DNA from 4 places in the Rhizobium sp. WSM409 genome. Region 3 is predicted to be linked to each of the others. Evidence: riboswitches for the same ligand, from Rfam matches in the RefSeq annotation. Region 3 holds a riboswitch; each other region holds the start of a gene.
The links. Region 3 has a riboswitch for cobalamin ahead of nrdH (glutaredoxin-like protein NrdH). Riboswitches for the same ligand answer to the same signal wherever they lie in the genome.

Region 1 (5,646 bases), 1.7 Mb from region 3:
GATGGGGTGAAGAGGCTTGCCAAGCCGCTTCAAACCGACGCGGGGCGGCTGTCTGTTCGCTGCTGGATAGAGGGGGTGCGCGGTGACGTCTTGCTCCATTCTCACCTCCAGAGCATAGCACTGCCTCATCCTCAAACCACAGTCGAATTGCATGCCTCATCTTCGGCGCAGCGGCGAATCTTTCCTGAGCCGAAGACGAGGAAGCTGGCCGTGGCCAGCAGCCACGCACCGAGGCCACCGTAGAGCATCACCCAGCCGAATCCCTCGACGAGCGCGTCGCGGATGATGTTGGCGGGCAGATCGGGGAGGGAGGCGATGTTTCCGGCTGAGATGCGTTCAGCCATAGCCCGCAGTTGTTCCGGGCCGAGCGTCGCCGGCAGGACGTTTTCTAGATGTGAGAACACGCCGCTGACCAGGATGAAGCCCATCACTGCGATGTTGATCGCGAGTGAGATCATCCGGGCGCTCATATCGATCCCCGATGCCATGCCGGCGCGGTCGCGCGCGACCGCACCTGTCGTCGTGTTGGTGACGGGGGTATTGGTCATTCCGAGGCCGAGGCCGGAAAGCAATGCGCCGGGCAGCATGGTCAGCCAGCTTGCCGCGTCGGAGGCAGCTCCGAGCCGCATCAGCAGGAAACCGAGGCCGATCGTGAACAGGCCGATTGGAATGACGAGACCGGGGCGATAGCGCAGCGATAGCCGCTCAGCCAGCGGCGGGACGATGAGCGTGGGAAGCGTATAGGCGAGCAGCGACAAACCGGCGGCGAGACTACCATAACCAAGGCCTGCCTGAAACCAGATCGGCAGATAGATCATGAAGGGCCAAAAGCTGATATTCATCGCGACCGAGCCGATTATGGCGCCGGAGAAGGCGCGGATGCGAAAGACCGAGACATCAAACATCGGCCGCGAATTGATCTTCTCTGCAACGATGAAGGCTATGAAACTTGCGGCAGAAAGGCCGATGGCTGCAAGTGCCGTCGTATTGTCAAAACCGAGGGCCGGCCCCTGGGTGATGTAGAAGGCAAGGCAGAAGACGGAAAGCGACAGGGTGGCGATGCCCGCGATATCGAGGCTTTTCGCCTCGGGGTCACGCGATTCACAGACACCGAAGACGGCGAGCGTGGCTGTCACGGCCGCCAGCACAACATGGACCAGGAACACCCATTCCCAGGTCGACAAGGCCGCGATCATAACGCCGACCAGCGGCCCGAATCCCAAGCCGATGCCGAAGATAATCCCCCACCAGCCGAAGGCCATGCTGCGCTGCCGCCCCTCTGGAAACTGGTGCGAGAGGACGGCCACCTGGCAGATCAGCATAGCGCCGCCACTCATGCCCTGGAGGAAGCGGGCGACGATCAGAACGGATGCATTGTCCGCGAGCCCGCAGATCAGCGAGGTCAAGCCGAAGGCAATGATGCCGATCAGGAAGACGCGCTTGCGGCCATAACGGTCGGCCAGCGTGCCCGTTGCCATAAGCACCGTTGTCACCGCGATCGTATAGGCATTCATGATCCATTGAAGTTGCTGGAATCGGCATGCAGCACCGCCTCCAGCGTCGGCAATATCGCGGGTACGCTTGAGATCTCCAGGCCGAACATCAGGGATGAAAGGCAAGCAGCTGCCAAGGCGACGATGCCCTGCAGCCTGGATGAGATGATGGAAGCGGGTGACATGGTTATCCTTTCAGCACGGGATGAGCGACGGCGAAATCCCGATGACAGGTGAAATCGATGCGCTGCCGGGAGCCACCATAATCGTCACTTGACCATAACTGAATTGGATGATTTTCTATTTCAGAAACAACAATTTTGGATGATTGATATGACGATGCTCGATGTGGATGCGGTCCGGGCGTTCGTGACTATTGCCGAGCTGCAGAGCTTCACCCGCGCCGCTGAGGCGTTAGGCAGCACCCAGGCCGCAATTAGCGTCAAGTTGAAGCGGTTGGAGGAGCGGCTCGGCCACAGGCTGATCGAGCGGACCCCGCGTTTGGTGCGCCTGTCGGCGCAGGGCGCGGTCTTTCTTCAATCCGCGCGGGATTTCATCGGCGCTCATGATCGTGCGGTCGCAGCTCTTTCCTCGACAAGCCGGCACTTCACGCTCGGCATAGCCGCGCATGTGGCGGGGCCGGAGGTTCCGACGATTCTGGCGCGTCTCAGCGCTCACGATCCAGGGCTGACGATCGAGGTGCGGCTCGACAATTCTCGAGTGTTGCTCGATGCATTCGATCGCGGTGAGCTGGATGCGGCGATCATTCGCCGGGAGGAGGACCGGCGTGACGGCGAGGTGCTTGGGCCGGAGCATTTCGGGTGGTTCGCGGCACCGCAGTTCGAGTATCGCCGCGGCGAGCCGCTGCGTCTTGCTGCGCTGTCACCGTCCTGTGGCGTCCACAACATCGCCACCCACGCGCTCGATGGTGCAGGAATCGCGTGGAACGAGGTTTTCCTCGGCGGGGGCTCGCTGGTGATGACGGCGGCGGTGTCGGCTGGACTTGCGGTCGCGGCATTCTCCCACCGTCTTGCGCCGGTGGGCTCGATTGAAGTGAGTCAGCGCTTCAGCCTGCCGCCGCTGCCCTCGTCGGAGATTGTCCTGCATTCGACACTAACGGATGCAAGATCGCGCTCGGCGCTCAGAACGCTGGCTGCGGCGTTCAGGGAACATCGCGCCGCTGCCAAACCGAACGCGGCTTCAACGCCACATCGGGTCCAGCTTGCCGCCGCGCCGGTTTCCTGAAATAGATGCGCCGTCAGGTGCCCGCCGGTAAGGCGGGAGAATCGGGAATCCGGTGCAAGACCGGAACGTGCCCAACGCTGTAAGGCCGACGCCTGCCGCTTCATCACGCCACTGGCTTTTGCCGGGAAGGCTGCGGCAGACGGATGACGCCGAGTCAGAAGACCGGCCTGGCAAGATAGACCGATCCGCGCGGACGGCGGGGCGGTCGCGTTGTTGGGGATTTGACGATGCGACCCTTTGATGAGGATGCCCTTTCGGCGGCATCCGGTTTTTCCTTGATCGAACGCGAGGCCGTCTATCACGCGATCATGACGCGGCGTGACGTTCGCAGTCAGTTCCTCCCCGACCCTTTGCCCGACGATGTCGTGAAGCGGTTGCTGACGGCAGCGCATCACGCGCCGTCGGTTGGTTTCATGCAGCCGTGGAATTTCATTCTGGTGAAAAGCCCAACTGTGCGGGCGCGCGTCCGGGACGCCTTTGCGAGCGCCAACGAGGAGGCGGCGCAGATGTTTGCCGGCGAGCGGCGGCAGGCCTACCGCGCCCTCAAGCTCGAAGGCATCGTGGAGGCGCCGCTCGGCATATGCGTGACCTGCGATCCCACGCGTAGTGGCAGCGTGGTGCTGGGGCGCACCCACAATCCGAAGATGGATTCATATTCGACCGTCTGCGCCATCCAAAATCTCTGGCTGGCGGCGCGGGCGGAAGGGGTCGGCATCGGTTGGGTCAGCATTTTTCGCGAAGGCGATCTAAAGAGCATTCTCGGCATACCCGAGCATATCGAGGTGGTCGCCTGGCTCTGTGCCGGTTTCGTCGACCGGCTCTATGACGAGCCGGAACTCTCCGTCAAAGGCTGGCGGCAGCGGCTACCGCTCGAGGAACTCGTCTTTCATGATGGATGGGGACTGAACGCCTAGGGCAGTGCGGTGGAGCATCGCCTCAATCGCACAGTCACGCCATTGACAGTCAAGGTGAGCAAACCGGTATCGCCGACGCCGTGCGAGGCCGAGATGTCTTTATTCCTGACCGTCATATCGATACGCTGAAGGCGAAGTCCCGGAATTGGATATTCGGCTATCGGCGGCTCAATCGGAGGATAACGGCCCAATGAACATGATCGACTTGAAGGAACGCATCATCGTGATCACAGGCGGTGCGCGCGGCATCGGCTATGCTATCGCAGAGCGCGTCATCCAGTCTGGTGGCAAGGTGGCCATCTGGGACTTGAACGAAAACATGGCGAAGGACAGCGCTTCCGCTCTCGGATCCGGCACCGTCGCTTTCGGCGTCAACGTCGCAGATCCCGTATCAGTGGAAAATGCGGCGGCGGCGACCGAGGAGATTTTTGGCCGTATCGACGGGCTCGTCAATTCCGCCGGGATTACCGGCCCGGTAAAACCTGCGGTCGAATACGATGTCAGCGAGTGGAAAGACGTCGTCGATGTCTGCCTCACGGGAACCTTCAATTGTTGCCGGCACGTCGTTCCGGTCATGTTAAAGCGCGACTACGGGCGGATCGTGAACATTTCCTCGGTTGCGGGCAAGGAAGGAAATCCGAACATCGCCGCCTACAGCGCAGCGAAAGCCGGGGTGCTGGGCTTCACCAAGTCTCTTGGCAAGGAACTCGCAAAGACAGGGATCGCCGTGAACGCGGTAACGCCGACCACCGCAAAGACACCCATATTGGACGGGCTGACACCCGAGTTTATCGAATATATGCGCGTCCGCATTCCGCGCGACCGTTTTGCCGAACTTCATGAGATCGCTTCGATGGTCGTCTGGCTGCTCTCTGAAGAGAACTCCTTCACGACCGCATCGACGTTCGACTTGAGCGGCGGTCGTACGACCTACTGACCATGCTCCAGCGACCCGCATTCACCTCCCGCCGCACGTTCACCTGACTCGCGGTCATCTCATGCCCCCTGGCACAACGGCGCTATGGCTCGGCCACCGCATCCAGCTGTTCGATCACTGCTGCTGTTGCGGCTGCGGACCTGACGTTGCCGGGTTGGCGAGATCAATCGAGCCCTGATCACCGGCCAGAAATTGCGGGCCGACCTGACGGACGCGGTTCTGCGCCGGATCGTAGGGGCGCTCGGGAACGGACGGCTGCGGTGCGATCTGCGCTGCAGCATCCTTTGCCGGGGGATTGGTGCGGATGGTGGTGATCGAGCCCTGCTGCGGCGGCTCGCTCACCGCCTGCTTGCCGCGCATCTCCTCATAATAGGCTGTCAGATTGCAGGCGCAGGAGGACTTTTCCCCGGGCGTGCGGTTCTTGTAGGCAAAGGCATTTTTCATGGCGCTGTAGGGCGTGCCCGTTGCGACCGAGATCATGTTCGAGGCTTCGGTGCTCGTCACGTCACGATAGAACAGTTCGGTCTCGATGCCCGGGCACATCTTGGCGCAGGTCTGGGCGTCGCGGCCGAAATCGACCGACGTGGCGTTCGAGCTGATCGGGAAGAAGCCGCCGTCGCAGCTGCGCACGCACATGGTGCTGACCGGCGAGAGCATCTCTGCCCGCGGCACGCCGTAACGCGGATCGATCTCTTCACCGCCGCCGAGCGGAATGAAGGTATCGGTGCGCATCGCCTGTTCCTCGACGCTCGGAGCCGGTTCGTTGGCGCTGCGGTCGCTCGGAGCATAGAAGTTTTCGCTGTTGCATCCGTTGCGGTCGAGAGCCGCGACCAGTTCGCGGCGCGCGTCGTCATCGGCGCCATTCTGGCCGGCCAGCTCGTTGCGGCGGTCCTGGAGATAGCGGATATTGTCGATCATGCGGGCTTCGGACTGCGCGAGTTCGGCGCAATAATCGGCATTCTCGCCACCGATCACGACCATGCTGCCCGAGGTGCAGTCATTGCTGCGGAGCTCGTTGCGAACCTTGCGCAGCTCGAGGTTCTGCTCGGCCATGGCG
Region 2 (5,646 bases), 1.5 Mb from region 3:
GTCGCGAAGCTCTTCCCGGCGCTGGGGCTGGCTTGTTATCGTATCGCGGCAACGAAAACCGCATCGGATATCCTCGCCGTCTATACAGGCGCCAAGACAAGTGCACGCATCCTTGCAGGCGATATTCAGAGGGGAAAGGGAGGGGCGATCAATGCTGCGATCCTGCTTGCGGACCTGAGAAACTTCACGGCGCTGACCGAGGTTTATCAGCCGGGCGAAATCGCCGGGTTTCTGAATGAACATTTCGAGCTGATCGGCTGGCATGTCGAGGAAAATTCGGGCGAGATCCTCAAGTTCATGGGCGATAGCGTGCTGGCGATCTTTCCGACCGATGCTGAAGATCCGCAAAAGGCCTGCATGGCCGCTCTGGCTTCAGCAAGGAATATTCTAGAAGCCAACAAGGTGCTGAATGGTCAGCGGAGGAATGATGTAGGTCCTGACATCGGCGTCGATGTCGTGCTGCATCTCGGCGAGGTCTTCTACGGAAATATAGGCGCACGCGGCAGGCTTGATTTCACGGTGATCGGCAGCGCCGTCAACGAGGCTTCGCGGCTCGAAAAGCTCTGCGGCACGCTCGGGCACCATTTGCTGATGTCGGAGAGTTTCGCGGTCACCTCTGCCGTTGCCAGCGAATGTCTCGGCTCCTTCGAATTGCGCGGCGTTTCGAAGCCGGTCAACGTCTTCAAACTCGCCGGCACCGACTGACGACGGAGTGTTCCGACTTGCTCAGATCTCGCCTGAGACCTCGCGGCGGCGGCGGTCGAGTTCTTCGCTGTAGCGGCGCAGCGTATAGCTTTCGCTGAGCTGGCCGATCACCTTGCGTTCGATCAGGTTGTTGACGACGGCGAGCGCTTCGCTTTCGCTCTTGTCGAAGATCGCCGCCGCCTGCCTGGCATTCATCTGCGGCTGCAGGAAATCGTTGCGATAGTGGATGAAATCGGCAAGCGTCTTGCCCTCGTCCTGCGCATCGGTCGGATTGGCGTAAATCTCCGGCACCAGCACGAGGCCCGCATATTTGTCGCTCTCCTCGACGAGGATGACGCGCTGGGTCGAGCCGATCGGGAAGGCCTGCTTGAATTCCTCCAGAGAAATGCCCGCCCTTGCCGTCTTGACGTCGGCGCGCATCAGCTTGTCGACCGTCAGATTGCGGATCCAGCCGACATCATGGGCGCTGCGGATGCTTTCGCCGCGCAGGTGGAAGCGCCATGTGGCGAAGGAGTAGCCGAAGGTCGAACGCACGACCAGCGAGGAGGTGATGACGGCAGCGAGCACCAGCGCCGTGATCGGAAAGTCGCCGGTGATTTCGAGCGCCAGGAAGGTCATGGTCAGCGGCCCGCCGATGACGGCGACGGCAAGCGAACTCATGCCGACCACGGCATAGATGACGGGCGTCAGCGTCGCATCGGCGAAATAGGGGCCGCAATAGGCGAAGAGTTTGCCGAGCAGGGCTCCCATGAACAGAGAGGCGAAAAACAGGCCGCCCCTGAAGCCGGAGCCGATCGAGATCGCCGAGGCGAAGGATTTCAAAAGGAAGAGGCCGATCAGCGTCGGGATTGCCACGTCACGGGAAAGGTTGAGATGCAGCGCGCCGTGGCCGGCCGAAAGCACCTGCGGCGAGATCATCGCCAAGAGCCCGACGATGATGCCGCCGAGTGCCGGGCGGAAGGGTGGGGCGATCGAGCTCTTGCGCGCAAGCTCCTCGACAAAAGCGACGCCCTGCATGATCAGGATGCCGACACCGGCGCAGAACGCACCGAGCAGCAGCGCTGGGATATAATCGGCCGGCACGACCGAGCCGAAGCTGCCGATATCGATGGTGAAATCGCTGCCGGCGAGCAGCCTTGCGATCAGGGTGGAGACAAGGGCGGAGACGACGACAGGCGTCAGCGAGACGATCGTATAGGTGCCGATGATCAGCTCGAAAGCATAGAAGGCGCCGGTCAGCGGCGCGTTGAAGGCGGCGGCGATGGCGCCCGCCGCGCCGCAGCCAACGAGGGTGCGCAGGTCCGAGCGGCGAAGCTGCAGCTTCAGACCGAATTTCGAGGCGAGGCCGGCGGCAAGCTGGGTATAGCCGGCCTCCAGGCCGACGGAGGCGCCGAAACCGTTGGAGATCAGGTTCTGCACGGCAACGATGATGCTGTCGGTCAAGGACAGGCGGCCGCCATGCAGCGCATTGGCCTCGATCGGGTCGACCATCGGTTTCTTGCGTCGTTTCGCCAGCACGAAAAGCAGCAGGCCGAGCAGGGCGCCGCCGATAACCGGGGCGGTGAGCAGCAGCAGCTTGTTCTCGATCTCGGAGGAGCTCAACCTTTCGCTGTCGGCAATGCCGAAGACCAGCTGATGCAGCTCGTTGGAGACGTAGCTCATGCCGGTGACGGCAAGACCCGAGATGATGCCGACGACGGCGCCCGCCAGCGACAGGCCGACCTCGCTGCGCCGGGTCAGCGCCCTCAGGCGTCCCGGATCAAAGAAAACACGCAGCGCGCGGAAACCGCGCCGATCCAATTTCATAAGCATGGCTAGACAACTAGGCGGGGAGAGGCCCGGTCAAGGGCGGAGATGGTCGGGCACTCCGCTTGCGACGCAATTGCGGCGAAAAGCCGGAGCGCGGGATAAATATTTATCACGTAAGTCTCTGATAAAAGACGATATTTTAGGTAGAGTAAGTCGTGTTGGCGTGGGCGCTCCAACCGGCCGGCTATTCCCTAGCCGTGAAGGCCGGTTGACTTCACCCCTGCGCTTGCCTAACCATCCCGATAACGGATGGTCGACTGACCATCCTGACATAACGGATGGTTCCGGATCGGTGTTGCGCCCTTCCGGATGAAAAGGGAATGTGACGGGGCGGACCCAAGCCGGGCGCCTTCATCACAGCCGACCCCGCGACTGTAGAGCGGTCAGGGTCTTCCATCCGGCACTAAGCCCTTCCGGCCGGCGGCTTGCAATCATGCAAGCGGGCGGGATGGGCGACATGCCGGAAAAGCCACTGGATATGCATGGTGATCAACCGGGGTCGGACGCCTCTCAAGTCTACGAATCGTCCACCTTTTCACTGATGCAGCCGGGAAGGCGAGGATGATCCGCTGGCACGATCAGGGCGACCGGTTTCCGGTCCGCCCCGATCGCGGCCGATAACCGCGAGCCAGGAGACCTGCCATGCGGCCGGGCGAGAAGCCCACACCTGGGCACTATGCCCGTTGCCAGCACGGAGGTTGTCTTGGCTGAACGATTGAATTCGGCGCGGCCTGGTGCAGGGCGCGCGACGCCTCCAAGCAGTGCTGCAAGAGGTGTGCTTTCGGCCGTTTATGTCGAATGCTGGGTCCCCCCCTCTGTCCTGCCGGACATCTCCCCCACAAGGAGGGAGATCGGCAAGCAGCACGACCGTCGCCCTACATCAATTGTTTGGAGAAAAGCTCTCGGCGATTCAATCTCCCCCCTTGTGGGTGAGATGTCCGGCAGGACAGAGGGGGGTGTCACACCCTCAGTAGCCGAGAAAGGTGCACTCGGAACAAGCCACGGCTACGCACTCTCCCTGAGGGGCGTTTGAGCATGACTGCCACCTTCATCCTCGGCGGCGTACGCTCCGGCAAATCCCGTTTCGCCGAAGACCTCGTGACGGCCGCCGGACTCGACCGCCATTACCTTGCGACCGGCCGCGCATGGGACGAGGAGATGCAGGCGCGCATCGCCCAACACAAGGTCGACCGCGGTCCGTCCTGGACGACGCATGAGGAGCCGCTCGATCTTGTCGGCAAGCTCACCGCCATCGACGGACCGGGGCGCATCGTGCTGATCGACTGTCTGACGCTCTGGATCACCAATCTGATGATGGAGGAGCGGAACATGGCGGCGGAATTCGCCGCCCTTGCCGATTTCCTGCCCGCCGCGAAAGCGCGGCTCGTTTTCGTTTCCAATGAGGTCGGTCTCGGCATCGTGCCCGACAATCGCATGGCGCGGGATTTTCGCGATCATGCCGGCCGGCTGCACCAATCGATCGCGGCGAAGGCCGCCGAAGTCTATTTCATCGCGGCAGGCCTGCCGCTGAAAATGAAGGGTTAAGTCCATGAACCAGCAGAAGATTCCCGCAACCGTCATCACCGGCTTTCTCGGCGCCGGCAAGACGACGATGATCCGCAACCTGCTCACCAATGCCGGCGGCAAGAAGATTGCGTTGATCATCAACGAATTCGGCGATCTCGGCGTTGACGGCGATGTGCTGAAGGGCTGCGGTGCGGAGAATTGCACCGAGGACGATATCATCGAGCTGACCAATGGCTGCATCTGCTGCACCGTCGCCGATGACTTCATTCCGACGATGACCAAGCTGCTCGAGCGCGAACAGCGTCCTGACCATATCGTCATCGAGACTTCGGGGCTTGCCCTGCCGCAGCCGCTGGTCGCCGCCTTCAACTGGCCCGACATCCGCACGCAGGTGACCGTCGACGGCGTCATCACGGTGGTCGACAGCGCTGCGGTTGCCGCCGGCCGTTTCGCCGACGACCATGATGCCGTCGATGCGCGCCGTGCCGAGGATGAATCGCTCGATCACGAAAGCCCGATCGAGGAGCTGTTCGAGGACCAACTCACCTGCGCCGACCTCATCGTGCTCAACAAGACCGACCTGATCGATGCTGCCGGCCTTATCAGGGTGCGTGACGAGGTCGCCTCCCGCACCGCCCGCAAGCCTGTCATGATCGAGGCACGGAACGGCGAGGTGTCTGCCGGCATCCTGCTCGGCCTCGGCATCGGCACGGAGGACGATATCGCCAATCGCAAGTCGCATCACGAGTTGGAGCATGAGGACGGTGCGCCGCACGACCATGACGAATTCGACAGCTTCGTCGTCGAGCTCGGCCCGGTCGCCGATCCCGCCGGCTTCATCGCGGCGCTGAAGACGATCATATCAGCCCATGACGTGCTGCGTCTCAAGGGTTTCGTCGATGTCTCGGGCAAGCCGATGCGCCTGCAGCTCCAGGCCGTCGGCAGCCGCATCGACCATTATTTCGACCGCGCCTGGGGCGCGAGCGAAAAGCGCGCCACGCGCCTCGTCGTCATCGGCCTGCACGAAATGGATCAGGACGCGGTGAGGGCGGCGATCGAAGCGCTGGCGTAACCCGATGCATCTGCTTCTGGCTCAACAGGGAACGATCAGCGACGGCGAGGAGGCAATCGACCTCGGGCAGACGCCGGGCGATATCCTGTTCCTGTCGGCGGCCGACAGCGAGCTTGCCGCGATCGCAACCGCCCATCGCGAGCGCCGGGCGGGGCCTTCGCTCCGGCTCGCCAGCTTGCTGAGCCTCAAGCATCCGATGTCTGTTGATACCTATGTCGAGCGCACGGTGCGGCATGCGAAGCTGATCATCGTGCGTGCGCTCGGCGGCGCCAGCTATTTCCACTATGCGCTGGAGGCGCTGCATGCGGCAGCAGCGCGCGCCGGTGCGCTGATCGCGGTGCTGCCGGGCGACGCCAGGCCGGATGCGGGGCTGGTGCCTTTCTCCAACGTTGATCTCGACGATCTCAACGCGCTCTGGGCCTATCTGATCGAGGGCGGCGATGCCAACGCGCGGGCCTTTCTCGACTATGCCGAGGCGATGCTGTCTGGCGCCGAGAAGCCGGCGCCGGCTGTGCCTTTGATGAAGGCTGGCA
Region 3 (5,646 bases):
GGCACTCCTGCCGCCAGCAGCTTCTCGCACATGTCCACCAGGATATTGTCGATGAACCGCTCGCCGCGCGTCTCGTTCACCAGCCAGTCGAGAATCCGTCTTCTGCGGATCGGCCAGACGCCTTCGCCCGCCTCGACGACAGTCCCGGCCTTGTTCGAAATGGATTGCATCAAAAACTCCCGCTACGCCACATCATTGGCGAGGACCGAATTTATTTCCGCTGAATGTGGGCGATGAGGGAGCAAATGATAAGAGGCAGACTGCGATCAAGACTCAGAAATCCCAGTCCTCGTCCTCGGTCGCCACCGCCTTGCCGATGACATAGGAGGAGCCGGAGCCGGAGAAGAAGTCGTGGTTCTCGTCGGCATTCGGCGAAAGCGCCGACAGGATCGCCGGATTGACCTTGCAGGCTTCAGCCGGGAACAGCGCCTCGTAGCCAAGGTTCATCAGCGCCTTATTGGCATTGTAGTGCAGGAATTTCTTGACGTCCTCGGTCAGCCCGACGCCGTCATACAGCGCTTCGGTATATTTCGCCTCGTTGTCGTAGAGTTCGAGCAGCAGTTCGAAGGCGAAATCCTTGATCTCCTGCTTCCGCTCGTCGCCGAGCCGCTCCAACCCGCGCTGGAACTTGTAGCCGATATAATAGCCGTGCACCGCCTCGTCGCGGATAATCAGCCGGATCATGTCGGCCGTGTTGGTGAGCTTGGCGCGGCTCGACCAGTACATCGGCAGGTAGAAGCCCGAATAAAAGAGGAAGCTTTCGAGGAAGACGCTCGCGACCTTCTTCTTCAGAGGATCGCCGGAGCGATACTGCTCCATGATCAACGCCGATTTCCGCTGCAGGAACTCGTTCTCTTCCGACCAGCGATAGGCATCGTCGACATCGGGCGTCGAGCACAGGGTCGAGAAGATCGAGGAATAGGAGCGCGCATGCACCGCCTCCATGAAGGAGACGTTGGAAAGCACCGCCTCCTCATGCGGCGTTACCGCATCCTCCATCAGCCGGATGGAACCGACACCGTTCTGGATCGTATCGAGCAGCGTCAACCCGGTGAAGACGCGGATGGTCAACTGCTGCTCGGCCGCCGTCAGCGTTGCCCAGGAGGGAATGTCGTTGGAAAGCGGCACCTTTTCCGGCAGCCAGAAATTGCCGGTGAGCCGGTTCCAGACTTCGAGATCCTTATCGTCCTCGATGCGGTTCCAGTTGACGGCGCGCACGCGGGAAGCGGGTTTGATTTGCATGTTCATCGGGTGGTCCTTTTCGGGCGCCAGAATCTGCATGGCGAAGGGAACTGCGAACCCTCCCGTTCCTTGCAGCGCCAGCAGCATTCAAATCACAAGGTACAGGATACGCAGCCCTGCACCTCGGTGCCGGACAGCGCCATCTGGCGAAGGCGGATGTAGTAGATCGTCTTGATGCCCTTCTTCCAGGCGTGGATCTGCGCCTTGTTGATATCGCGCGTCGTTGCCGTGTCGCGGAAGAACAAGGTCAGTGACAGGCCCTGGTCGACATGCTGGGTCGCCGCCGCATAGGTGTCGATGATCTTCCCCGGTCCGATCTCGTAGGCATCCTGATAATAGTCGAGATTGTCGTTGGTCATGAACGGCGCCGGATAATAGACGCGGCCGATCTTGCCTTCCTTGCGGATCTCGATCTTCGAGACGATCGGATGGATCGAGGAGGTCGAGTGATTGATATAAGAGATCGAGCCTGTCGGCGGCACTGCTTGCAGGTTCTGGTTATAGAGGCCGGAGGCCATCACCGCCTTCTTCAACGCCACCCAATCTTCCTGCGTCGGAATGTGAATGCCTGACGTCTCGAACAGCGCCTTGACCCTCTCCGTCGCAGGCTCCCAGAGCCGGTCGGTATATTTGTCGAAATAGTCGCCGGAGGCATATTTCGAGTTCTCGAAGCCCTTGAAGCTCGCGCCGCGTTCGACCGCCAAAAGATTCGAGGCGCGGATCGCGTGGTAGGTCACCGTGTAGAAATAGATGTTGGTGAAATCGACGCCTTCCTCGGAGCCATAGAAGATGCGTTCGCGGGCGAGGTAGCCGTGCAGATTCATCTGGCCGAGGCCGATCGCATGGCTCTCGTCATTGCCCTTCTCGATCGAAGGGACTGAGGAGATGTGGCTCATGTCGGAAACAGCACTCAACGCCCGGATCGAGGTCTCGATCGTCTTGCCGAAATCGACCGAATCCATCGCTGCCGCGATGTTCAGCGAGCCGAGATTACAGGAGATGTCCTTGCCGAGATGTTTGTAGGAGAGGTCGTCGTTATATTCGCTCGCCTCACTCACCTGCAGGATTTCCGAGCATAGATTGCTCATCGAAACACGTCCGGCGATCGGGTTTGCCCGGTTCACCGTGTCCTCGAACATGATGTAGGGATAGCCGCTCTCGAACTGGATTTCGGCAAGCACCTGGAAGAATTCGCGTGCCTTGATCTTCTTCTTGGAGATGCGGGCGTCGTCAGCCATCTCGCGGTACTTTTCCGTCACCGAAATCTCGGTGAAGGGCACGCCATAGACGCGCTCCACGTCATAGGGCGAGAACAGGTACATGTCCTCGTTGTTCCTCGCGAGTTCGAAGGTGATATCGGGCACGACGACGCCGAGCGACAGCGTCTTGATGCGGATCTTCTCGTCGGCATTTTCGCGCTTGGTGTCGAGAAAGCGCATGATGTCGGGGTGATGGGCATTGAGATAGACGGCCCCCGCGCCCTGCCGTGCGCCGAGCTGGTTGGCATAGGAAAAACTGTCTTCGAGCAGCTTCATGACAGGTATGATGCCCGAGGACTGGTTCTCGATATGCTTGATCGGCGCGCCCGCCTCGCGGATATTCGTCAGCGACAGTGCCACACCGCCGCCGCGCTTCGACAATTGCAGCGCCGAATTGATCGACCGGCCGATCGATTCCATATTGTCCTCGACACGCAGCAGGAAGCAGGAAACCAGTTCGCCGCGCTGCTTCTTGCCGGCATTGAGGAAGGTCGGCGTCGCCGGCTGGAAACGGCCGGAAATGATCTCGTCGACCATGTCGCGGGCAAGGGCCTCGTCGCCGCGCGCGAGCGCCAGCGCCACCATGCAGATGCGGTCCTCATAGCGCTCGAGATAACGCTTTCCGTCGAAGGTCTTCAGCGTATAGCTGGTGTAATATTTGAAGGCGCCGAGGAAGGTCGGGAAACGGAATTTCTTGGCATAGGCCTGGTCGAACAGGTCGCGCACGAAATTGAAGGAATACTGGTCGAGAACCTCCTGCTCGTAATAGCCCTCGGTCACGAGGTAATCGAGCTTTTCCCGGAGATTGTGAAAGAACACCGTGTTCTGGTTCACATGCTGCAGGAAATACTGCTTGGCCGCCAAACGATCCTTGTCGAGCTGGATCCTGCCCGCATCGTCATAGAGGTTCAGCATCGCATTCAGCGCGTGATAGTCGAGCGTTTCCGCCGCTTTCAAAGGGCGTTCGCCGGCGGGATGAGCAAAAGTGTTATGCGGTTTTGCGCCCGCATCCCGCGTCAGAGGTGTTCCCGTGTCCAAAACCGTTCCATTCCGTGTTTGACGTTGGCGACATCCGCTTCTGTGCCCAGCAGTTCGAACCTGTAGAGGTAAGGCACCTGGCACTTCTTTGAGATCACGTCGCCGGCGAGCCCGTATGTTTCGCCGAAATTGCTGTTGCCCGCGGCAATCACGCCGCGGATGTGTCCTCGGTTTTCCGTATCGTTGAGGAAACGGATCACCTGCTTGGGAACGGCGCCCTTGCCGCCGTCGCCGCTATAGGTCGGCACGATCAGCACGAAGGGTTCGCGGATATGGAACGAGTCTGCGCCATTTGGCGGAATGCGCGCCGCGCGCAGTCCGAGCTTGGCGACGAACCGATGGGTGTTCTCGGACCGGCTGGAATAATAGACGATCAGAGCCATCGCCTTTCCTCAGGAAAGTGCGCTGATCATGTCGGGACGGAAGCCGGCCCAATGCTGCTCGCCGGCGATGACGACGGGCGCCTGCATGTAGCCGAGGCTGCGGACCCGATCGAGCGCTTCGGCATTCTGCGAAATATCGACGATGTCATAATCGACCCCCAACCGGTCGAGGGCGCGGTAGGTGGCAGTGCATTGGACGCAGGCAGGCTTGCTGTAGACGGTGATGGTCATGATATTCCTCGTGACGACGCGATTGGGACGCAGGACATCGATCGGAAATCTCGCGATATCCGTCGAAAACACTCTGTATTTTGCAGCGATGCGGCTCGTTCAGCCGCTGGGCGTGACCCGCCCTCTACCTCTAGCGGGTGGCGGCCTGAACTGAGATACTGACATGACTTCACCCCGAAGTGGCTCAATGCGAAGGTTTCGGGGGCGGAGGCTCGGGCCTGCGAAACGCGATGCGGAGATTCCCCGCAGCCATGCAACGCGACCTTCCGGACACCCCGCCCGTGGACGTTTCGTTCGAGGCAGGTCTCCTGGCTCACGGGTCAAAGCACCCTGCCCCAGCCTTCCCGGAGCATCATGCTCCAGTGACCTGAAATCGGACAGTTGCTCGCCGCTTACAGTTGCGGGGGCAGCTCCGGCATTGCCGCGCCATGATGGCGAAACGCACCGTATTCCCGTCTTAGCCGCCGATCCTCACGAATCGACGGAACCTCGAACACTAGATATGGTACGCGAATCGCTGATGACGTCAACAAGTTGTTGTGGCAGCGCAGCAATGGCGGCAGCGAATCGCCGTGACTGTGTATGATGTGGATAACGAAGCGTTAACGGAAAAGCGCTGTGGAGAACCCGTCAGAAAAGAGCCGGCAGAAGCCGGCTCCCCGAAACGACATTCATATTTTTATTCGAAGCAGCCTGAGCGCGTTGATCGTCACCAGCACGGTGGCGCCGGTATCGGCGAGGATCGCTGGCCAGAGCCCGGTAATGCCGGCGATCGTCGTCACCAGAAACACCGCCTTTAGCCCGAGTGCGATGGTGATATTCTGCAGGATGTTGCGCATCGTGCGTTTGGAAAGTTCGATCATCCGCGCCACGTCGCCAACGCGTCCGTGCAGCACGGCGGCATCCGCCGTCTCCAGCGCCACATCGGTGCCGCCGCCCATAGCGATACCGATATCGGCAGCGGCCAGCGCCGGAGCATCGTTGATGCCGTCGCCGATCTTGGCGACGATGAAGCCTTGGCGCTTCAATTCGCCGACGACCCGCTGCTTGTCCTCCGGCATCATCTCGCCGCGCCAGTCGATGCCGAGCATGCCGGCAACGGCTGCTGCCGTCCGCTTGTTGTCGCCGGTCAGCATGATAGCCTTGACGCCTGCTGATTTGAGGGCAGCGAGCCCGGCCTCGGCATCCTGACGCGGCTCGTCGCGCATGGCGATAAGGCCGGCCACAACACCGTTGACGAGCAGCACCGACACGCTCTTGCCCTCGTCGTTCAACGCCGAGATGCGTGCATCCTGTTCAGCACTGAGCGTCCCGCGCTCGCGGGCGGCGGGCGGCGACAAGAGGTCCAGCGTCTCACCACCGACTTTGCCGCTGACGCCCTTGCCCGGCAGCGCTTCCAGCTCGAAGGCCGGCGGCACGGGAACGCCGTCCGCCTTGGCGCGGTTGAGGATCGCCAGCGCCAGCGGATGGCTGGAACCCTGTTCCAGCACCGC
Region 4 (5,646 bases), 350 kb from region 3:
CGTCAGCTTCGCCCACGGCTCCAACGACGGGCAGAAGGGCATGGGCCTCATCATGCTGATCCTGATCGGCCTGGTGCCGACGGCTTTCGCGCTGAACCGCACGCCGGATGTCAACTATCTCGAAGCCTACAAGTCAGCATCAGCCCATGTGGAAACCGCACTCGGCAAATATGTGAAGCCGGGCGTTACGGTTGCGGACTACAAGGCCGAAGTCGGCAACGCCGTCAAGAACAAGACCTGGACGGATACGACGACGCCGGCCCTGCAGCAATATATCCACCAGACAAGTGCTGAAGTCGCCGGCTTCCCGACGCTCGAAGCGGTGCCGACCAATCTCGTCGGCAACGTCCGCAACGACATCTATCTGATCGGCGAGGCGCTGAAGTTGATCGACAAGCAGAAGCTGCTGCCGATGGATGCCGGCGACCTCAGCGCGGTGACGAGCTACCACAAGGCGGTCGACAACGCGACGAAGTTCATCCCGCTCTGGGTGAAAGTGGCGGTCGCGATCGCGCTCGGCCTCGGTACGATGGTGGGCTGGAAGCGCATCGTCGTCACCGTCGGCGAAAAGATCGGCAAGACGCATCTGACCTATGGTCAGGGCGCGGCAGCCGAAGTCGTGGCGATGGTCACTATCGCCTCGGCCGACCATCTCGGCCTGCCGGTCTCGACCACCCATGTGCTGTCATCAGGCGTTGCCGGCACTATGGCGGCCAACGGTTCCGGCCTGCAATGGTCGACCGTGCGTAACATGCTGATGGCCTGGGTGCTGACGCTGCCGGCCTCGATCGCGATCGCCTTCGTGCTGTTCGTGATCATGCGCCAGGTTTTTTAAAGCAAATTCCCGGCAAAGCGCGAAGCGGTTTTGCCGGGAATTGCGTCAAAACAAAAGGTAGAGCGTTCCGTCAGCCCGTCGAGGCCAATTTGGTATTGCGATCGCTGATGAAGATGCCCGCCTCGGCGGCGGGCATCGCCTTGCCGAAAAGATAGCCCTGGCCGATGTCGCAGCCAAGCTGCAGCAGGAAGGCGAGCTGGCCGTGCTCCTCGATACCTTCCGCCGTCGTCTTGATGTTGAGGCTCCTGCCGAGGCCGAGCATGGCGCGGACGATCTTTTCCTGCCGCTCGTCGTCGCGATAGGTGGCGATGAAGCTTTTGTCGATCTTGATCTTGTCGAAACGATAGCGGGAAAGCTGGGCGAGGCTCGAATAGCCCGTGCCGAAATCGTCGAGTGCGATCTGGATGCCGGCGGCGTGCAGCTCGTCGAGAATGAGGGCGGCGATGGCGGGATCCTGGATCAGCGCGTTTTCGGTGATCTCCACTTCCAGGCGCTGCGGCGGCAGCCGGCTTGCCGAAAGGACCTTGAGAATACGCGATGTCAGCAATCTGTCTTCCATCTGCACCGGCGAGACGTTGAAGGACAACGTCACATGATCCGGCCAGGCGAGTGCGTCGCTGCAGGCCTGGGTGAGGAGATCCTCGAATAATGCCGTGATCATGCCGGTTTCCTCGGCGATATCGATGAAGACCGGCGGCGGGATGTTGACGCCGTCGTCGCCGATCCAGCGCGCTAAGGCCTCGAAGCCGCAGAGCTGGCCGGTCTTGAGGTCGATCAGCGGCTGATAGAAGGGCTTGATCGCCTTGTTGGAGATCGCGGCGCGCAGCCTGGTTTCCAGCGCGGCGCGTTCCGTTACCTTGTCCTGCATCGAAGGTTCGAAGACGAAATAGTGGTTGGGTCCGCGTGATTTCGCCTCGTACATGGCGAGGTCGGCACGGTGGGCGGCATCTTCCAGCGGCTCGGCTCCCTCGGCCCAGCGGTCATAGCCGACGCTGGCGCCGACTTCGACGGCAAAGCCATCGATATGGATCGGCCGGGTGACGGCCTGGATCAGCAGCTTGGCAAAACGCTCCTCGCGCTGCGCCGTCAGGGCGAAGGCGACGATGATGAATTCGTCGCCGCCGAAGCGATAGACGCAATCGGCATTGCCGAGCGCGCAGATGCGTCTGGCAACCTCGATCAACAGGATGTCGCCGCCCTTGTGGCCGACGAGGTCATTGACCTTCTTGAAGCCGTCGAGGTCAACGGAGAAGATGGTGACGTTGCGGTCCCACTCCTCGATCTCGGCCTCGTCGTCCTTGATCGGCCGGGAGAGGATCTTGCGCTCGAAGGCGTAGCGGTTCGGCAGCTTGGTGAGATGGTCGTGGGTTGCGGTCCAATCGGCTTTTGCCTGGGCGGCCGCGCGCAGTTCCATTTCCTTACGCAGGTCGGCGATGCGCAGCACCGAATAGACGAAGCTCATGGCGCCGGCGATGCCGAGCGCCAGAACGAGCTTGTCGGCGCCGTACTCGCCGAAGCCGGTCATGAAGGCGACCAGGCTGTCGTCGAGCTGTAGCAGCGTGCCGAGAAGCCAGAGGGTCACTCCAGACACCACGATCGACACGCATTGCCGTCCGGCCCTGCTTTGGAAAAACACCGGCATTATGCCTTCTCCATCTCTACCTTCGCGGAAATATCACGAAAGTCTGAAATGTTTGTTGAAACCAGAAGGCGAATTATCAGAGGCGGCAGCCTGTTGCTGTGCCGCAGAGAGACCCGACGGGGCCTGTGGGGAACCAGGGCGTCGTTATCAGCGCGATCGCCTTCGTGGTTCGGGAGACCGGCTGATGCGGGAAAAGAACGAAGGCGAGCGTGCTAATGCATCGCTCGCCCTTTCTCGTGCTTCAGGCGGTGACGATCAGCAGCGGAACGCTGAAGATGAGACCGACCAGAACCGTGACTGTGGCGACACGCATAAAACGCAGGCGTCGCGTGCGCTCGCCACTCCAATCATATGTCATTCTTCCATCTCCTTGGGACAAGGAAGTAGTCCCCGCAAAGCCGGGTTCAACATAGATGACGCGATTTGCTTGTGCAAAGCTGGATAAGATCAGCAGTCTCTAATGCTGGAAGCGCAGAGACCAGCGCTGTCCGTTGCTGGTCATGCGGATGACGGAAAGCGGCTCGACGTCGCTCAGCCAGAAGGAGGAGAGCGGCGCCTGCAGTACATGCACGATCGCTGCCCGGATGACGGCCGCGTGGCTAACGGCGATCACATGGCCGCCGAGGCTCGATTGCTCATCCATCCAGCCGGCGATGCGCGTGCGCAGATCAACAAGGCTCTCGCCGCCATGCGGGGCCCCTTCCGGATCGCTCATCCAGCCCATGAGGTTTTCCGGCTCTTCGGTCCCGATCGTCGTGATCGACCTGCCGGCCCAGCGGCCATGGTCGCAGTCGCGAAGTGCGAGGTCTATGCGGGCTTCGAGGCGGAGCGCTTCCGCGGTCTGGCGGGCACGCAAAGCCGGGCTCATGGCAATTCGATCGGCGCGGGGCGGGGGGATCATCCTGCCGGCCTCCTCCACTGCCTTATCCTCGAGCGGTTCGTCGAGCGGGAACAGGGCCTTGCGGCTTGCTGCCGTCGCGCCGTGGCAGATCCAGGTGAGGCGCGTGTTCACGGTCGTTCTTGTCTCCCGGAATGCGGCGACAGCGTCCTTCGCCGGCTTGTGAAGTTTCGTTGACAGTCTCTTCGGCGTGCAGATATAACCGTGCAGTTGCGGGTTTGGAAGCCGGTGTAAGTCCGGCGCGGTCGCGCCACTGTGACCAGCGTGTCGAAAGCTCTTCGCGCTGGAAGTCAGACCCTACTGCACAAGCACTCTTTCGACTGAACGCGTCATTCCCGGAGGAATACATGTCTGACACCACTTTCGCGCCCGTTGCGGTACCGGCGCCGATCCCTGTAGGCGAGATCCTGCCCTGGGCGATCTTCGGCGGCCTGCTGATGCTCATCGTCCTCTATTTCGTCGGCACCGAGGAAGGCGCAATGGCGCTGTTCAACGGCATGTATGTGCACGAATTCGTGCATGACGGCCGCCATCTCCTCGGCTTTCCCTGCCACTAAAGCGCGTCGCGATCTTTCAGATTCGCTCATCGCGCTATAGGTTTTTGTTTTACGCATGTCTTTATCGCAAAACCGCGGCACACTTTTGCGCGACGTGCCTTAAGGGAGTTCCGGACATGGTTGGAAACCTCTTGCTTCGCGGCATGCTCGCGGGCCTGATTGCTGGCATCCTGGTTTTCGCTTTCGCCCATACGTTCGGCGAGCCGCTGGTCGATGCGGCGATCGCCTTCGAGGAGGCGAGCGCCCAGGCGGCCGGCGAAGCTGCCGAACCCGAAATCGTCAGCCGCGCCACACAGGCCGGTCTCGGCCTTTTCACCGGCGTCATGGCCTACAGCGCCGCCGTCGGCGGGCTCTTCGCGCTCGCTTTCGCTTTCGTGCACGGCCGCTTCAGCAGCCTTTCGCCGCGCGGCACCTCGGCCGTCATCGCCATTGCCGCCTTCGTGGCGGTCGTCCTCGTTCCCGGGATCAAGTATCCGGCCAACCCGCCGGCAGTCGGCAATCCCGATACGATCGGCGCCAGGACCGAGCTGTTCTTCCTGATGATCGTCGTCTCGCTTGCGGCGCTGATTGCCGCAGTGGCGCTGTCGCGCCGCCTGTCCGAGCGTTTCGGTCTCTGGAACGGCGCGATCATCGCCGGCATCGCCTATCTCGTCTTCATCGGCGTGGTGCTCTATCTGCTGCCGCCGATCAACGAGGTGCCGGAGAACTTCTCGGCGATGGTGCTCTGGCGTTTCCGCACCACTTCGCTCGGAATGCATGTGATCCTCTGGGCAACGCTCGGCCTCGGCTTCGGAGCGCTGGCGGAAAAGCGGCTTGCGGTCGGGGGCGGGGAACGCGGCCGGCCGGCCACGGCATTGCACTGAACGCATCGAAGGACGCCGCTTTGCCGGCGCCCTGAACTTTTCGGGCGAGTATGAAAAACGACAGAGCCAGACCACTGCTGTTGACGGCGTTCTCTGCCGTCGCGTTTTTTTGTGTGGTCGCTGGAAGCGCTTTTGCCCATAGCCGCAGCGACGGCGGCAGCCATGCGGGTCTGGATATCCCGCAAATTTCCCACGGCGAGATGGCTGTCATGTCTGACTATCGCAGTGGGATTGTCGATCTTGCATCCCGTGCTGTCGATACGAACGAGCCGTTCCGCCGCGTGCTGAACTATGCAGAGATCCAGTATTCCTACTGTCTGTGGGGCCGGATGCCGGGCAGCGTGACGGATGAGGAAAGCCCGTTCAACGAATGCGCTCATGCCTATCTCGCCGCGACCAAGGCGGTCTTGCTTTCGATGCGCGAGATGCCGCGGGAGGCTGCCGCGGCGGGTGAAATCATTTCCGCGGTCGACGCCGACATGGTGCGGCGCGGGCTTGCGCTGATCAGCTGCCGGTTCAGCGACGAAGCCTTCAACACCGCCGATATCGTCAAGCCGCGCTGGAGCGAGATCCCATTCCATGCCGCCAGCATGGCGTCGCTGACGGGGCTTGCCGCGTTGTTCGGACTTGGCGTGTTTGCGCTTCGTCGCTTCTCGCGACCGAAAGCTCAGTCGTCGGAATAGCGCTGCTCGCGCCACGGATCGCCGTAGATGTGGTAGCCGTTCTTTTCCCAGAAGCCGGCCTGGTCGGCAGGCATCAGCTCGATGCGGCGCAGCCATTTGGCGCTTTTCCAGAAATAGAGATGCGGCACGACGAGGCGCATCGGGCCGCCGTGCTCCGGTGTCAGCGGC

Region 1: linked by a shared signal. The riboswitch ahead of bluB (5,6-dimethylbenzimidazole synthase) and the one ahead of nrdH (glutaredoxin-like protein NrdH) in region 3 are both predicted to bind cobalamin.
Region 2: linked by a shared signal. The riboswitch ahead of cobU (bifunctional adenosylcobinamide kinase/adenosylcobinamide-phosphate guanylyltransferase) and the one ahead of nrdH (glutaredoxin-like protein NrdH) in region 3 are both predicted to bind cobalamin.
Region 4: linked by a shared signal. The riboswitch ahead of AC25BC_RS17560 (CbtB domain-containing protein) and the one ahead of nrdH (glutaredoxin-like protein NrdH) in region 3 are both predicted to bind cobalamin.

What each region holds. Positions count from the first base shown of each region.
Region 1 is NZ_CM172794.1:2,194,701-2,200,346, reverse strand. Features, by position in the region: partial or broken gene AC25BC_RS11030 (MFS transporter) at 132-1,678, opposite strand; gene AC25BC_RS11025 (LysR family transcriptional regulator) at 1,827-2,738, shown strand; cobalamin riboswitch at 2,737-2,923, shown strand; gene bluB (5,6-dimethylbenzimidazole synthase) at 2,966-3,652, shown strand; gene AC25BC_RS11015 (SDR family NAD(P)-dependent oxidoreductase) at 3,843-4,589, shown strand; gene AC25BC_RS11010 (DUF2865 domain-containing protein) at 4,704-5,646, opposite strand, start outside.
Region 2 is NZ_CM172794.1:2,360,179-2,365,824, reverse strand. Features, by position in the region: partial or broken gene AC25BC_RS11855 (adenylate/guanylate cyclase domain-containing protein) at 1-705, shown strand, start outside; gene AC25BC_RS11850 (chloride channel protein) at 727-2,517, opposite strand; cobalamin riboswitch at 2,777-3,173, shown strand; gene cobU (bifunctional adenosylcobinamide kinase/adenosylcobinamide-phosphate guanylyltransferase) at 3,550-4,059, shown strand; gene cobW (cobalamin biosynthesis protein CobW) at 4,064-5,113, shown strand; gene cobN (cobaltochelatase subunit CobN) at 5,118-5,646, shown strand, end outside.
Region 3 is NZ_CM172794.1:3,886,828-3,892,473, forward strand. Features, by position in the region: gene AC25BC_RS19180 (adenylate/guanylate cyclase domain-containing protein) at 1-170, opposite strand, end outside; gene nrdF (class 1b ribonucleoside-diphosphate reductase subunit beta) at 274-1,248, opposite strand; gene nrdE (class 1b ribonucleoside-diphosphate reductase subunit alpha) at 1,335-3,539, opposite strand; gene nrdI (class Ib ribonucleoside-diphosphate reductase assembly flavoprotein NrdI) at 3,518-3,922, opposite strand; gene nrdH (glutaredoxin-like protein NrdH) at 3,932-4,153, opposite strand; cobalamin riboswitch at 4,435-4,660, opposite strand; gene AC25BC_RS19205 (heavy metal translocating P-type ATPase) at 4,825-5,646, opposite strand, start outside.
Region 4 is NZ_CM172794.1:3,534,165-3,539,810, reverse strand. Features, by position in the region: gene AC25BC_RS17575 (inorganic phosphate transporter) at 1-835, shown strand, start outside; gene AC25BC_RS17570 (putative bifunctional diguanylate cyclase/phosphodiesterase) at 906-2,477, opposite strand; gene AC25BC_RS17565 (histidine phosphatase family protein) at 2,935-3,489, opposite strand; adenosylcobalamin (AdoCbl) riboswitch at 3,567-3,721, shown strand; gene AC25BC_RS17560 (CbtB domain-containing protein) at 3,723-3,932, shown strand; gene AC25BC_RS17555 (CbtA family protein) at 4,049-4,795, shown strand; gene AC25BC_RS17550 (hypothetical protein) at 4,846-5,478, shown strand; gene AC25BC_RS17545 (sulfite oxidase-like oxidoreductase) at 5,463-5,646, opposite strand, start outside.